One region of the Bacillus sp. FSL K6-0138 genome, then DNA from elsewhere that is predicted to be linked to it. Evidence: a T-box and tRNA genes for the amino acid it is inferred to sense, from the RefSeq annotation. Region 1 holds a T-box; the other holds one or more tRNA genes.
What was found. The T-box of region 1 lies ahead of MHB78_RS08000 (valine--tRNA ligase). A T-box ahead of a tRNA ligase gene usually reads a tRNA of that ligase, here a tRNA-Val.

Region 1 (5,677 bases):
GCGAACGTTACGGCATTAATGCCCAGCAGCTCATCCGGATGAATTCCCTTTCTCTTGATGAAGAATTAAAGGAAGGACAAATCCTTTATATTCCCTATTATCAAAACAGCCATGCCTGATGCGTGGTGAGCAGAAATGGAAGATATCCAGTCTGTTTTGCATGAATACGGGCTTGCCGCTCAATATGTTGAGCCCGTCAGTCGAAAAGTGTGGAAAGTATATACGAACCACGGCGTATTCGCCCTGAAAAAACTGGTCGCTTCAAGGAATGCCCGTTTTACGGAGCAGATGATCATCCTTGAGGAGAAGGGCTACAGAAATTTCGTTCCCGTTTACAGAAACCGGTCAGGGGAATTTTTGACCGGTGCGGGTGCTGATGTCTGCTATTTAATGCCGTGGCTGTCGCTTCAAAAAGAGGAAGAGCGCGATCAAAAGCACGAATATTTATTTCAGGAAATCGCTCTTATTCATCAGAAAACGGAAAAAGAAACCGATATAAGGCAAGAGGATACGCTCGGGCACTATGAACGGACAAAACGAAAATGGGAAGCGCAAAAACAAAGATATGAAGAGTTTCTCACAGTGGCGGAAAAAGAATGGTACATGTCGCCATTTCAGCTTCAGGCCGCAATGTATTACAAAGAGACGCTGTCCGCCGTCGATTTTGCGCTTGAACGTCTTGATGAGTGGTACGAAGCCATCAAAGGTAAGGAGTCTTCCAGACTCGTCTTAAACCACGGGCAATTGTCCGTCCGCCACTTTCTGTATAATGATATGGGCACGGGCTACTTTACCAACTTTGAGAAAGCGGGATACGGGCCGCCTGCAAATGACCTTATCGTATTTTTTACGAGAATGTTTAAGACAAATCCCGTCATGTGCCCGGAATGTGTAAGCTGGTTTTATACGTATCACAAAGTCTACCCTTTGCGCGATGAAGAAATCAGCTTGTTTTTAAGCTATATGGCTTATCCGGCAGCCGTATTTGATGAGCTGAAACGCTATCAGACGGGAAAACGCTCCGGAGAGAAAGAAGAATGCACAAGACTGCTGAAGGCGTATTGGCAAATGAAAAATGCGGAGCCGCTCGTAATGGGCATCCATCAAACAGAAGAAAACCGAAAACTCCAGGCAGAAACAGAGTCCCCATCATCATGATGCGGACTTTTCTGCTTGCAGCAGGCCTTGCCTGTTTTATATCCAGTCAAGGTGAAAGGCGCATGCAAGGAATATGAGAATACCCAACAGGAGAACATCAAACGTCGTTGGAAAGAAAAGGGTTCGAATGCCTTGAAAGATCGTAAGCGGGAGGATGACTTGAACACCGACAAGCTTTATCTGTTTCAGCCACGGCTGGAGCGAGTGAATGTTGAACTTTTTCCGCACCTTATGCCTCCTCTCCTTTTCGTTACAGCATCATATGAGAAAACGAAGCTTGTGTGCATGGCCCAATCTCGTATAAAACGGGAGAAAAACGGCAAAGATGATTGACGAAAATGAAAAAGATTTAGTAATATAAGAACAAGAAAAAAGTACGTGCTGAAAAATCAATGATCACCCGCTTTGAATGGGAAGAGTACAAAAACAGACGCTTACAGAGAGGGACTCCTAGAGCTGAAAGGTTTCCCAGCCAGTCTTTTTTGGAAGGTCGCCCAGGAGCGCAATTTCTTGAACATAAAAGTAGAGAAATTCGGGAAAGACCCGTTATCCCATTAAGTGCGTGAATGCCTCATTCGGCGTTCATGAAAAAAGGTGGTACCGCGAGAGAGTTCTCTTCGTCCTTTTAACAGGATAAAGAGGACTCTTTTTCTATTGATCAGCCGTTTATATTGCTGGAGGTTTGAAAATGGATAAACAAGAACTGACGATGCCGACAAAATACGATCCGGCCAAAGTCGAAAAAGACAGATACGAATATTGGGTGAACGGCAAGTTTTTTGAAGCTGCAAACGACTCTGACAAAGAGCCGTATACCGTTGTCATTCCACCGCCGAATGTGACAGGGAAGCTGCATTTGGGACACGCGTGGGATTCGACGCTGCAGGATATCGTCACGAGAATGAAGCGGATGCAAGGGTATGACGTGCTGTGGCTTCCGGGAATGGACCACGCCGGAATTGCGACACAGGCAAAGGTTGAAGCCAAGCTGCGCGAGGAAGGAAAAACCCGCTATGATCTGGGGCGCGAAAAATTTCTCGAGGAAACGTGGAAATGGAAAGAGGAATACGCCGATTTCATTCGCAGCCAATGGGCAAAGCTCGGTCTTGGCCTCGATTACTCAAGAGAGCGGTTCACTCTTGATGAAGGGCTCTCAAAAGCGGTTCGCGAAGTCTTTGTGAAGCTTTATGAAAAAGGGCTGATTTACCGGGGAGAATATATCATCAACTGGGACCCGGCCACAAAAACGGCTCTGAGCGACATCGAAGTCATCTATAAAGACGTTCAAGGCGCATTCTACCATATGCGCTATCCGCTGAAAGACGGCTCAGGCTCGATTGAGATCGCGACGACCCGTCCGGAAACGATGCTCGGAGATACGGCGGTTGCGGTTCATCCGGAAGATGAACGGTACAAACACCTAATCGGAAAAACGGTCGTTCTGCCGATCACGAGAAGAGAAATTCCGATTGTCGCTGATGATTACGTCGACATGGAATTTGGTTCAGGTGCGGTGAAAATCACGCCGGCTCATGATCCGAACGACTTTGAGATCGGAAACCGCCACAATCTGGAGCGGATTCTCGTTATGAATGAAGACGGAACGATGAACGATAATGCCCTTCAATATAAAGGCATGGACCGTTTTGAATGCCGCAAAGCGATTGTGAAAGACCTACAGGAACAGGGCGTTCTTTTCAAAATCGAAGAGCATATGCATTCCGTCGGTCACAGCGAGCGCAGCGGCGCAGTCGTTGAACCGTACCTTTCAACGCAATGGTTCGTCCAAATGCAGCCGCTGGCCGATGCGGCAATCGAATTGCAAAAAAGCGAAGGCAAAGTCAATTTCGTACCGGAGCGGTTTGAAAAAACATACCTTCACTGGATGGAAAATATCCGCGACTGGTGTATTTCACGCCAGCTTTGGTGGGGCCACCGGATTCCGGCTTGGTATCATAAAGAAACGGGTGAAGTCTACGTCGGCGTTGAAGCGCCTGAGGATGCCGAAAACTGGGAGCAGGACAAAGATGTTCTTGACACGTGGTTCAGTTCGGCTCTGTGGCCGTTTTCGACGATGGGCTGGCCTGATGTCGATGAGGAAGATTTCAAGCGCTACTATCCGACTAACGTTCTTGTTACAGGATATGACATCATTTTCTTCTGGGTGTCCAGAATGATTTTCCAAGGCATCGAGTTTACGGGCGAGCGTCCGTTCAAAGACGTCTTGATTCACGGATTGATCCGAGACGACCAAGGCCGCAAGATGAGCAAATCGCTCGGAAACGGGGTCGATCCTATGGAAGTCATCGAAAAGTATGGAGCCGATTCACTCCGCTATTTCCTGGCGACCGGAAGCTCGCCTGGACAGGATTTGCGCTTCAGCTTTGAAAAGGTCGAATCTACATGGAACTTCGCAAACAAGATTTGGAATGCCTCAAGGTTTGCGTTGATGAACATGGACGGTATGACGTATGAAGAACTCGATTTATCAGGTGAAAAATCGGTTGCAGATAAATGGATTTTAACGAGATTAAACGAAACGATCGAAACGGTGACACATCTTGCAGAAAAATACGAATTCGGCGAAGTCGGCCGCCATCTCTACAACTTTATTTGGGACGATTTCTGCGACTGGTACATCGAAATGGCCAAACTTCCGCTTTACGGCGATGATGAAGCGGCCAAAAAGACGACACGCTCCGTTTTGGCGTATGTACTGGATCAGACGATGCGCCTCCTGCATCCGTTCATGCCATTTTTAACAGAGGAGATTTGGCAGCACCTTCCTCATGAAGGTGAATCGATTACGGTTGCGAAGTGGCCTGAAGTCGTCAAAGCATATTCCGACGAAGAGGCTGCGGCAGATATGAAGCTTCTCGTTGAAGTGATCCGTGCAGTGCGGAATATCCGCAGTGAAGTCAATACACCGCTCAGCAAACAGATCGAGCTTTATATCAAAACGAGCACGCCTGAAGTCGCCGGGCGCCTTGAAGAAAACCGCTCTTACGTGGAACGCTTTACAAACCCGAGCGTGCTTGAAATCGGAACGGACGTCAAGACGATTGATAAAGCGATGACTGCCGTTGTATCAGGGGCAGAGTTGATTTTGCCGCTTGAAGGGCTGATCAACATTGACGAAGAAATCAGCCGCCTTGAAAAAGAGCTCGGTAAATTGAACAAAGAAGTCGAACGGGTTCAGAAGAAATTAAGCAATGAAGGCTTTATGAAAAAAGCGCCGCAGCACGTCATCGACGAAGAGCGGGCGAAAGAAGCCGATTATACGGCAAAACGCGAAGCCGTCGAAAAAAGGATCGCCGAATTGAAAAACTAAAAAAGGAAAAGCGAGGTGTTTTTCGGTCTTCACAAGGCCGGGAAACACCTTCATCATTGAAGGGAGGGAACAGGCTTGTTCAACACGTTTGAAGAAGCGCTAAGCTGGTTGAACGGAAGGCTGAAATTCGGCATCAAGCCGGGGTTGGAACGAATGGAGTGGCTGCTTGAGGAGCTCGGGCACCCGGAGAAAAAAATGAAAGCTGTGCACGTTGCCGGAACAAACGGAAAAGGGTCGACGATCGCCTTTATCCGCTCGATAATGCAGGAAGCCGGATATACGGCGGGCACGTTCACTTCCCCTTATATCGTAACCTTCAACGAACGGATCAGCGTGGACGGCATTCCGATTTCAGATGAGGAGTGGACGGCGCTTTTCAATGAAATCGCACCGCTCGTCCTGGAGCTGGAAAAAACCGAACTTGGGGCGGCCACCGAATTTGAAATCATCACCGCTTGTGCATTTTTATATTTTGCTGCATACCGCAAGACCGATTTTGTTATTTTTGAAACGGGCCTTGGGGGCCGCCTTGATTCGACGAATGTCGTCGAACCGATATTGACGGTCATCACCTCGATCGGCCGCGACCACACCGCAATCTTGGGAGATACACTGGAAGAGATCGCGGCTGAAAAAGCGGGAATCATCAAGCAGGGCGTGCCCGTGTTAACAGCTGTTCATCAGCGTGAAGCTGCCGGTGTGATCAAACGCAAAGCTGCGGAAAAATGCGCTCCGTATATATCCCTTCAGGAGACTTGCCACATATACGGGGAGCTCTCCCTGCCGGATGGCGAACGGTTTTCGCTAAAGACGCCTGAGCAGCAGTACGAACAGCTTGAAACCGGCCTGATCGGCACCCATCAGCGGCAAAATGCTTCTTTGGCGGTTCTTGCAGCTGAATGGCTCGCCGCGGAAAATTACGCCGATATCAGCCGGGAAGCGCTTCGTGCCGGTTTGAAAAAAGCGGAATGGGCCGGCCGCTTTGAAAAAGTGCTGGAACAGCCGCTTACATATATTGACGGCGCTCATAACAAAGAAGGCGTCGGCCGTCTGGCCGAGACGGTTGCCGCTCACTTTGGGGACCGGAACATCCACGTTTGTTTCAGCGCCTTAAAAGACAAGCCCTATCAGGATATGATCCGCGAAATAGAGGCGTTTGCATCTTCGGTTCATTTTACATCGTTTGAT
Region 2 (5,677 bases), 1.3 Mb from region 1:
GCGTTCTTTTGCCAGCTTCAGCACATCGATGATCTCACGGGTTTCGCCGGAATGTGAAATGGCGAATACAATGTCATGTTCGTCAGCATTGGCGATTAATGATGCGATAAGGTGCATGTCTGTAAATGCGGTAGCCCCTTTTTTAATTCGTAAAAATTTTTGCTGGGCATCCTGTGCGACAATCCCTGAGGCGCCGATGCCGCAAAAGTGGACCGTCCCCGCTGTGATCAGCATTTGAATCGCTTTTTGGAGTTCGAGTTGGTCAATATTGTCCAATGTGTCGCGGATCACCTGAATGGAATTGCTCGCTGTTTTTTGAGCGATTGAATACAGAGGTTCCTGCGGTTCTATATCCCGGTAGCCTTGATCTGCAGATCTCATTAAATCACCGGCGATTCGCAGCTTTAAATCCTGGTATCCTTTTAGCCCGAGCGATTTGCAGAGCCGGATCGCTGCGGCTCCGCTCGTATTTGCGGCTCCGCTGATTTCCTGGATGGTGCTGTTGACGATTTCCTGCGGATTTTCCAAAATATATTCGGCCAGTTTCCGTTCAGACTGCGGAAGCTTGTGAAGCATCGTGCGGATCATGTCTAATCCTCCTGCGGCCATGGCTTTCTCCTTCCTTCACGCGTTTTTTTCGTTTGCCGCTAGTGCTTTTTCGATATTGCCTTCCGCTTGCTTCAGCAGCTTCTCCGCTGCAGCGGCATCCGTATTTGTTTTGATCATGATGATAGCCGTTTTTACGCGGTTACCGGCCGCTTGCAGCGCTTTTTCAGCCGTTTGCAGTTCAGCTCCTGTAACGGTTTGAATAATGCGGATCGCCCGCTGTTTTAATTTCTCATTGCTTACGTTCACATCGACCATCAAGTTTTCATAAACTTTTCCCAATCGAATCATAGATGTTGTCGAGATCATGTTCAGAATCATTTTATGCGCGGTTGCCGCCTTCATTCGAGTCGATCCCGCGATAACCTCGGGACCGACGATCACTTCAATGCTGTGTTCGGCCGCTTGGCTGATTGCCGATTGCTTGTTACAGGTTAAGGAAATCGTTTTTGCACCGATTTTTCCGGCGTATTTCAGAGCGCCGTATACATAAGGGGTTCGCCCGCTGGCGGCAATGCCGATGACGGTATCCTTGTTTGACAGATGGATGGATTTTAAGTCTTGTGCTCCGAGCTCTTCACGATCCTCGGCACCTTCGACGGCTTCGAATAATGCTTTTTGGCCTCCTGCGATAAGCCCTCTGACAGTATTGGGAGAAATGCTGAATGTCGGCGGGCATTCCGCTGCATCGAGTACGCCGAGCCGTCCGCTTGTGCCCGCACCAATGTAGATGATTCGTCCCCCTTTCTGCAATGACCCGACTGCATAATCGACTGCGGTTTTTACATCCGGCAATACCGCTTCAACCGCTTCAGCCACCTTTTTGTCCTCTTCATTCATGATTTTTAAAATGTCCAATGTGTCCGCCTGATGGATGTGCTTTGCATTTTCATTGCGGCGCTCGGTCGTTAAGGAGCTGAGATTGCTGTTTTTCATCCGGAATCCTCCTGATCAAAAATGGCATATATATTTCTTAATTTTCAGTATATTTTTAATGGAATTTTATTTCAACATAAAATTGGAAATTATGAAATTTTATTTTAAAACGGTTCTAAAGATTGATGCTGAAGAATAAAATAAAGCGCAGTCAAAGACTGCACTTCGGTTTATAGTTCATCCAATTGGTGCTCAGAAATGACGCGAAAGCCTTCCCTTTTAAGAAGAGCCGCTGTAATGCCGTTTCCGGCAATCTTTTGGCCGGAGAAGCTTCCATTATATATGTTGCTGCTTCCGCAGGATGGACTGTTTTCTTTTAAAACGACGGTGTCCGCCTGAATCTCTCTTGCGATCTCAAGCGTTTTGTAAGCTCCTTTTATATAAAGGTCCGTAACGTTTTCGCCCGATTTAGTCAGAATGACGGCATTCCCGTTTAAAACGTCTTCACCTGTTCCGCCGTTTATTTCCGCAGGCTCCCTTGGCGTTTGAAAACCTCCGAGCAATTCGGGACAGACGATTATTGCTTTTTGTTCTTCAACGAGTTGATTGATTTTATCAATATAGCTGTGCCTCCCGTCATATCGGCATTCAACGCCTGCCAAACAAGAGCTGACCAATATCATGTACGTGTACCCCTTTTCTGTATTCAGATACTAACAGTGTAATCAAAATCGGCGTTTATTTGTAAAAAACTTCAGCGAAAAATTTGAAAATAAAAATTTTAAATTACCCCTTTACAAATATGCAGCAACCTGTATATAATAACTTTTGTCAGCTTTACGAGAGCTGCCGGAAACAATCGGTTTTGGCCCGTTGGTCAAGTGGTTAAGACACCGCCCTTTCACGGCGGTAACACGGGTTCGAATCCCGTACGGGTCACCATTATTTTTTAGAAGCAGAAGGGGCATACCGGAGCTTTTAAAGGAAGGCATGCTAAGAGCGCAACGTCCTGTTGCAACGCATGCACTAGTACGTCCTGTACGTCGGAGGATTAGCTCAGCTGGGAGAGCATCTGCCTTACAAGCAGAGGGTCGGCGGTTCGATCCCGTCATCCTCCACCATTTTTTGCAGAGCGGTGTCAAACGCACTTGCTTTTGCATAAGGTATTGATATATGCCGGTCTAGCTCAATTGGTAGAGCACGTTCGAATCTGCTTCGGCAGTATCGGCTTCAGCGTACCGAAGGAGAGGCTTCCGCGAATAAGCTTTCCGAGTTCGGGACGACGATTTGACGCTGTTACTTGTAAAATGTTCATATTGATTATGCCGGTCTAGCTCAATTGGTAGAGCAACTGACTTGTAATCAGTAGGTTGGGGGTTCAAGTCCTCTGGCCGGCACTGTTCTGGAGGGGTAGCGAAGTGGCTAAACGCGGCGGACTGTAAATCCGCTCCCTCAGGGTTCGGCGGTTCGAATCCGTCCCCCTCCACCATTTTTGGGCTATAGCCAAGCGGTAAGGCAACGGACTTTGACTCCGTCATGCGCTGGTTCGAATCCAGCTAGCCCAGTTTTTGGACATCCTGTTTGGATGTCCTTTTTATTTTGCCTTTTTTGTATAACTATTCAAAAAAATGTCTTGTTGAGTCAATTTTCAATCAGGCGGTACAATGAAGATCTGAAAGGGGGAAATGTGATGTTAAAAAAGATTTCGATGATCGGCGTGCCGATGGATTTAGGCCAATTAAGACGGGGAGTTGACATGGGGCCGAGTGCGATTCGCTGTGCCGGCGTCAATGAACGTTTGGAAAGCCTTTCTCGGGATATCGAAGATTTGGGGGATATCACAATCGGCCAGAGGGAGGATGAAAGGGAAGGCGGGGAATCCGCATCAGAAGAATTGCGTAATTTGAAAGCGATTACAAATGCGAGTTTAAAGCTCGCTCAAACGGTTGATAAAATCGTTGCCTCAGGTTCGTTTCCGCTCGTTCTCGGCGGGGATCACAGCATCGCGATCGGAACGCTTGCCGGACTTGCAAGGCATTATCATCATTTGGGTGTGATCTGGTATGACGCTCATGCTGATGTCAATACAAAGGAAACGTCTCCTTCAGGCAACATTCATGGAATGCCGCTTGCGATCAGCATGGGGATCGGGCATGAACGGCTGACCGGCATTTATGGGGATGGTGCCAAGGTCAAGCCGGAGAACATCGTCATCATTGGAGCGAGATCGCTTGATGATGGGGAGAAGAAACTGATTCGAGAACAAGGAATCAAGGTCTATACGATGCATGAAATCGATCGCCTCGGCATGACGAGGGTTATGGAGGAAACGATTGAATATTTGCGGGAACGGACGGACGGCGTCCATCTGTCGCTTGATCTGGATGCCCTTGACCCGAATGATGCGCCTGGCGTGGGGACGCCCGTTGCAGGAGGGATCAGCTACAGGGAAAGTCATTTGGCCATGGAAATGCTGGAGGAATCCAATTTAGTAACGTCTGCCGAGTTTGTTGAGGTGAATCCGATATTGGATGAGAAAAACAGGACGGCTGAGACGGCTGTTGCGTTAATGGGTTCATTGTTCGGAGAAAAATTGCTGTAGGAGCGGCGGCCGGATCGGCCGCTGATCGTTTCATCATAAATCTCAATTTCGAAATATTTATGATGTATAATAATTTTAAGCTAATATTAAGGGCCTGAGGCCCCTGAAACCATCAACACTCTGCCAATTTTTTGTTAAACTATTTTTATGAATTTCAGTGAAACCTTTCAAACATCAACTCGTATACATAAAGACCGGTGAAGGCAGAGGTTAGATAAATATGGAAACAATGATAAAAAAAAGAATCAAACAGGTGAAAAAAGGCGATCGTAATGCATTCGCGGATATCGTGGATATTTACAAGGACAAAATTTATCAGCTTTGCTACCGTATGCTTGGCAATGCGCATGAGGCGGAAGATATTGCGCAGGAAGCATTTATCAGAGCATACGTGAATATCGACAGTTTTGATATTAACCGGAAATTTTCCACGTGGCTTTATCGAATCGCAACCAATTTGACCATCGATCGTATCCGTAAAAAAAAGCCGGACTATTACTTGGATGCAGAGGTGGCAGGGACAGAAGGGCTTACAATGTATTCACAGGTTGCAGCAGACGTTGCGCTTCCAGAGGATGAAGTTCTTTCCTTGGAACTGCATAGTACCATTCAGGAAAAAATCTTAAGGCTTCCCGAAAAATACAGGACGGTCATCGTATTAAAGTACATTGACGAGCTCTCGCTAAATGAGATCAGCGAAATCTTAAACATCCCCGTAGGCACCGTGAAAACGAGAATACACAGGGGGAGAGAGGCTCTCAGAAAACAATTAAGGGATCTTTAAGTGGGGTGATGAAATGAGCTGTCCGGAGCACATTGTTCAGCTTATGCACAAATATCTTGATGGAGACATTCTTCCGGAAGAGGAGACGGAGCTTAAAAGTCATTTGCAGTCATGCGAAGGATGCAAAAAACGCCTTCGCGAAATGGAAAAGTCGATTGCACTTGTGCAGAGCACGTCACATCTTGCGGCTCCGGAAAACTTTACGGCCAATGTGCTGGCTAATCTGCCTAAGGAAAAGCGGGCGGTTTCCATTAACAGATGGCTGAAAGCTCATCCGTTTATCGTGGCGGCGGCGTTGTTTATCATTCTAATGGGCGGCAGCCTTTTCTCAAGCTGGAAAAATGATCATGATTTCAGCGTGTCCAACCAGCCTAATCTGGTCGTGAAAAACAACACCGTCACCGTGCCTGAAGGCAAAGTCGTCAAAGGCGATGTTACCGTTAAAAACGGCAAGCTGATTATCAAGGGCAAGATCGATGGCGATGTAACGATCATAAACGGGGAAAAATATACAGCTTCAGCCGGACAGGTCACCGGTCAGATCCACGAAATCAACGAGGCGTTTGATTGGATCTGGTATCAAATCAAATCAGCCGGAAAAGCGGTTTTCGGCGCCGATGATTCAAAAGACAAAGAGCAAAGCTGACTTTAATGGCTTTCTCTTTTCTTATGCAGGGGCCGCCATTTCACTTGGGAAATAAAAGTGTGGTATAATACCCTCTGTATATAAAATGATAAACAATCGATATTGAAAACAAATTAACTTTACTAATGACTGAATTCTTGGAGGACGAGGAAATGGCTTTTGA

Region 2: it encodes a tRNA-Val, which carries the amino acid that the T-box ahead of MHB78_RS08000 (valine--tRNA ligase) is inferred to sense. The anticodon was not compared.

Annotation. Positions count from the first base shown of each region.
Region 1 is NZ_CP150286.1:1,476,530-1,482,206, forward strand. Features, by position in the region: gene MHB78_RS07985 (LysM peptidoglycan-binding domain-containing protein) at 1-119, shown strand, start outside; gene ysxE (spore coat protein YsxE) at 136-1,158, shown strand; gene MHB78_RS07995 (hypothetical protein) at 1,195-1,386, opposite strand; T-box leader at 1,555-1,786, shown strand; gene MHB78_RS08000 (valine--tRNA ligase) at 1,847-4,489, shown strand; gene MHB78_RS08005 (folylpolyglutamate synthase/dihydrofolate synthase family protein) at 4,565-5,677, shown strand, end outside.
Region 2 is NZ_CP150286.1:223,968-229,644, forward strand. Features, by position in the region: gene MHB78_RS01410 (MurR/RpiR family transcriptional regulator) at 1-609, opposite strand, end outside; gene murQ (N-acetylmuramic acid 6-phosphate etherase) at 625-1,542, opposite strand; gene MHB78_RS01420 (DUF523 domain-containing protein) at 1,713-2,165, opposite strand; tRNA gene MHB78_RS01425 (tRNA-Glu) at 2,350-2,424, shown strand; tRNA gene MHB78_RS01430 (tRNA-Val) at 2,528-2,603, shown strand; tRNA gene MHB78_RS01435 (tRNA-Thr) at 2,807-2,879, shown strand; tRNA gene MHB78_RS01440 (tRNA-Tyr) at 2,887-2,971, shown strand; tRNA gene MHB78_RS01445 (tRNA-Gln) at 2,976-3,047, shown strand; gene rocF (arginase) at 3,173-4,084, shown strand; gene sigW (RNA polymerase sigma factor SigW) at 4,305-4,868, shown strand; gene rsiW (anti-sigma-W factor RsiW) at 4,882-5,514, shown strand; gene cdaA (diadenylate cyclase CdaA) at 5,667-5,677, shown strand, end outside.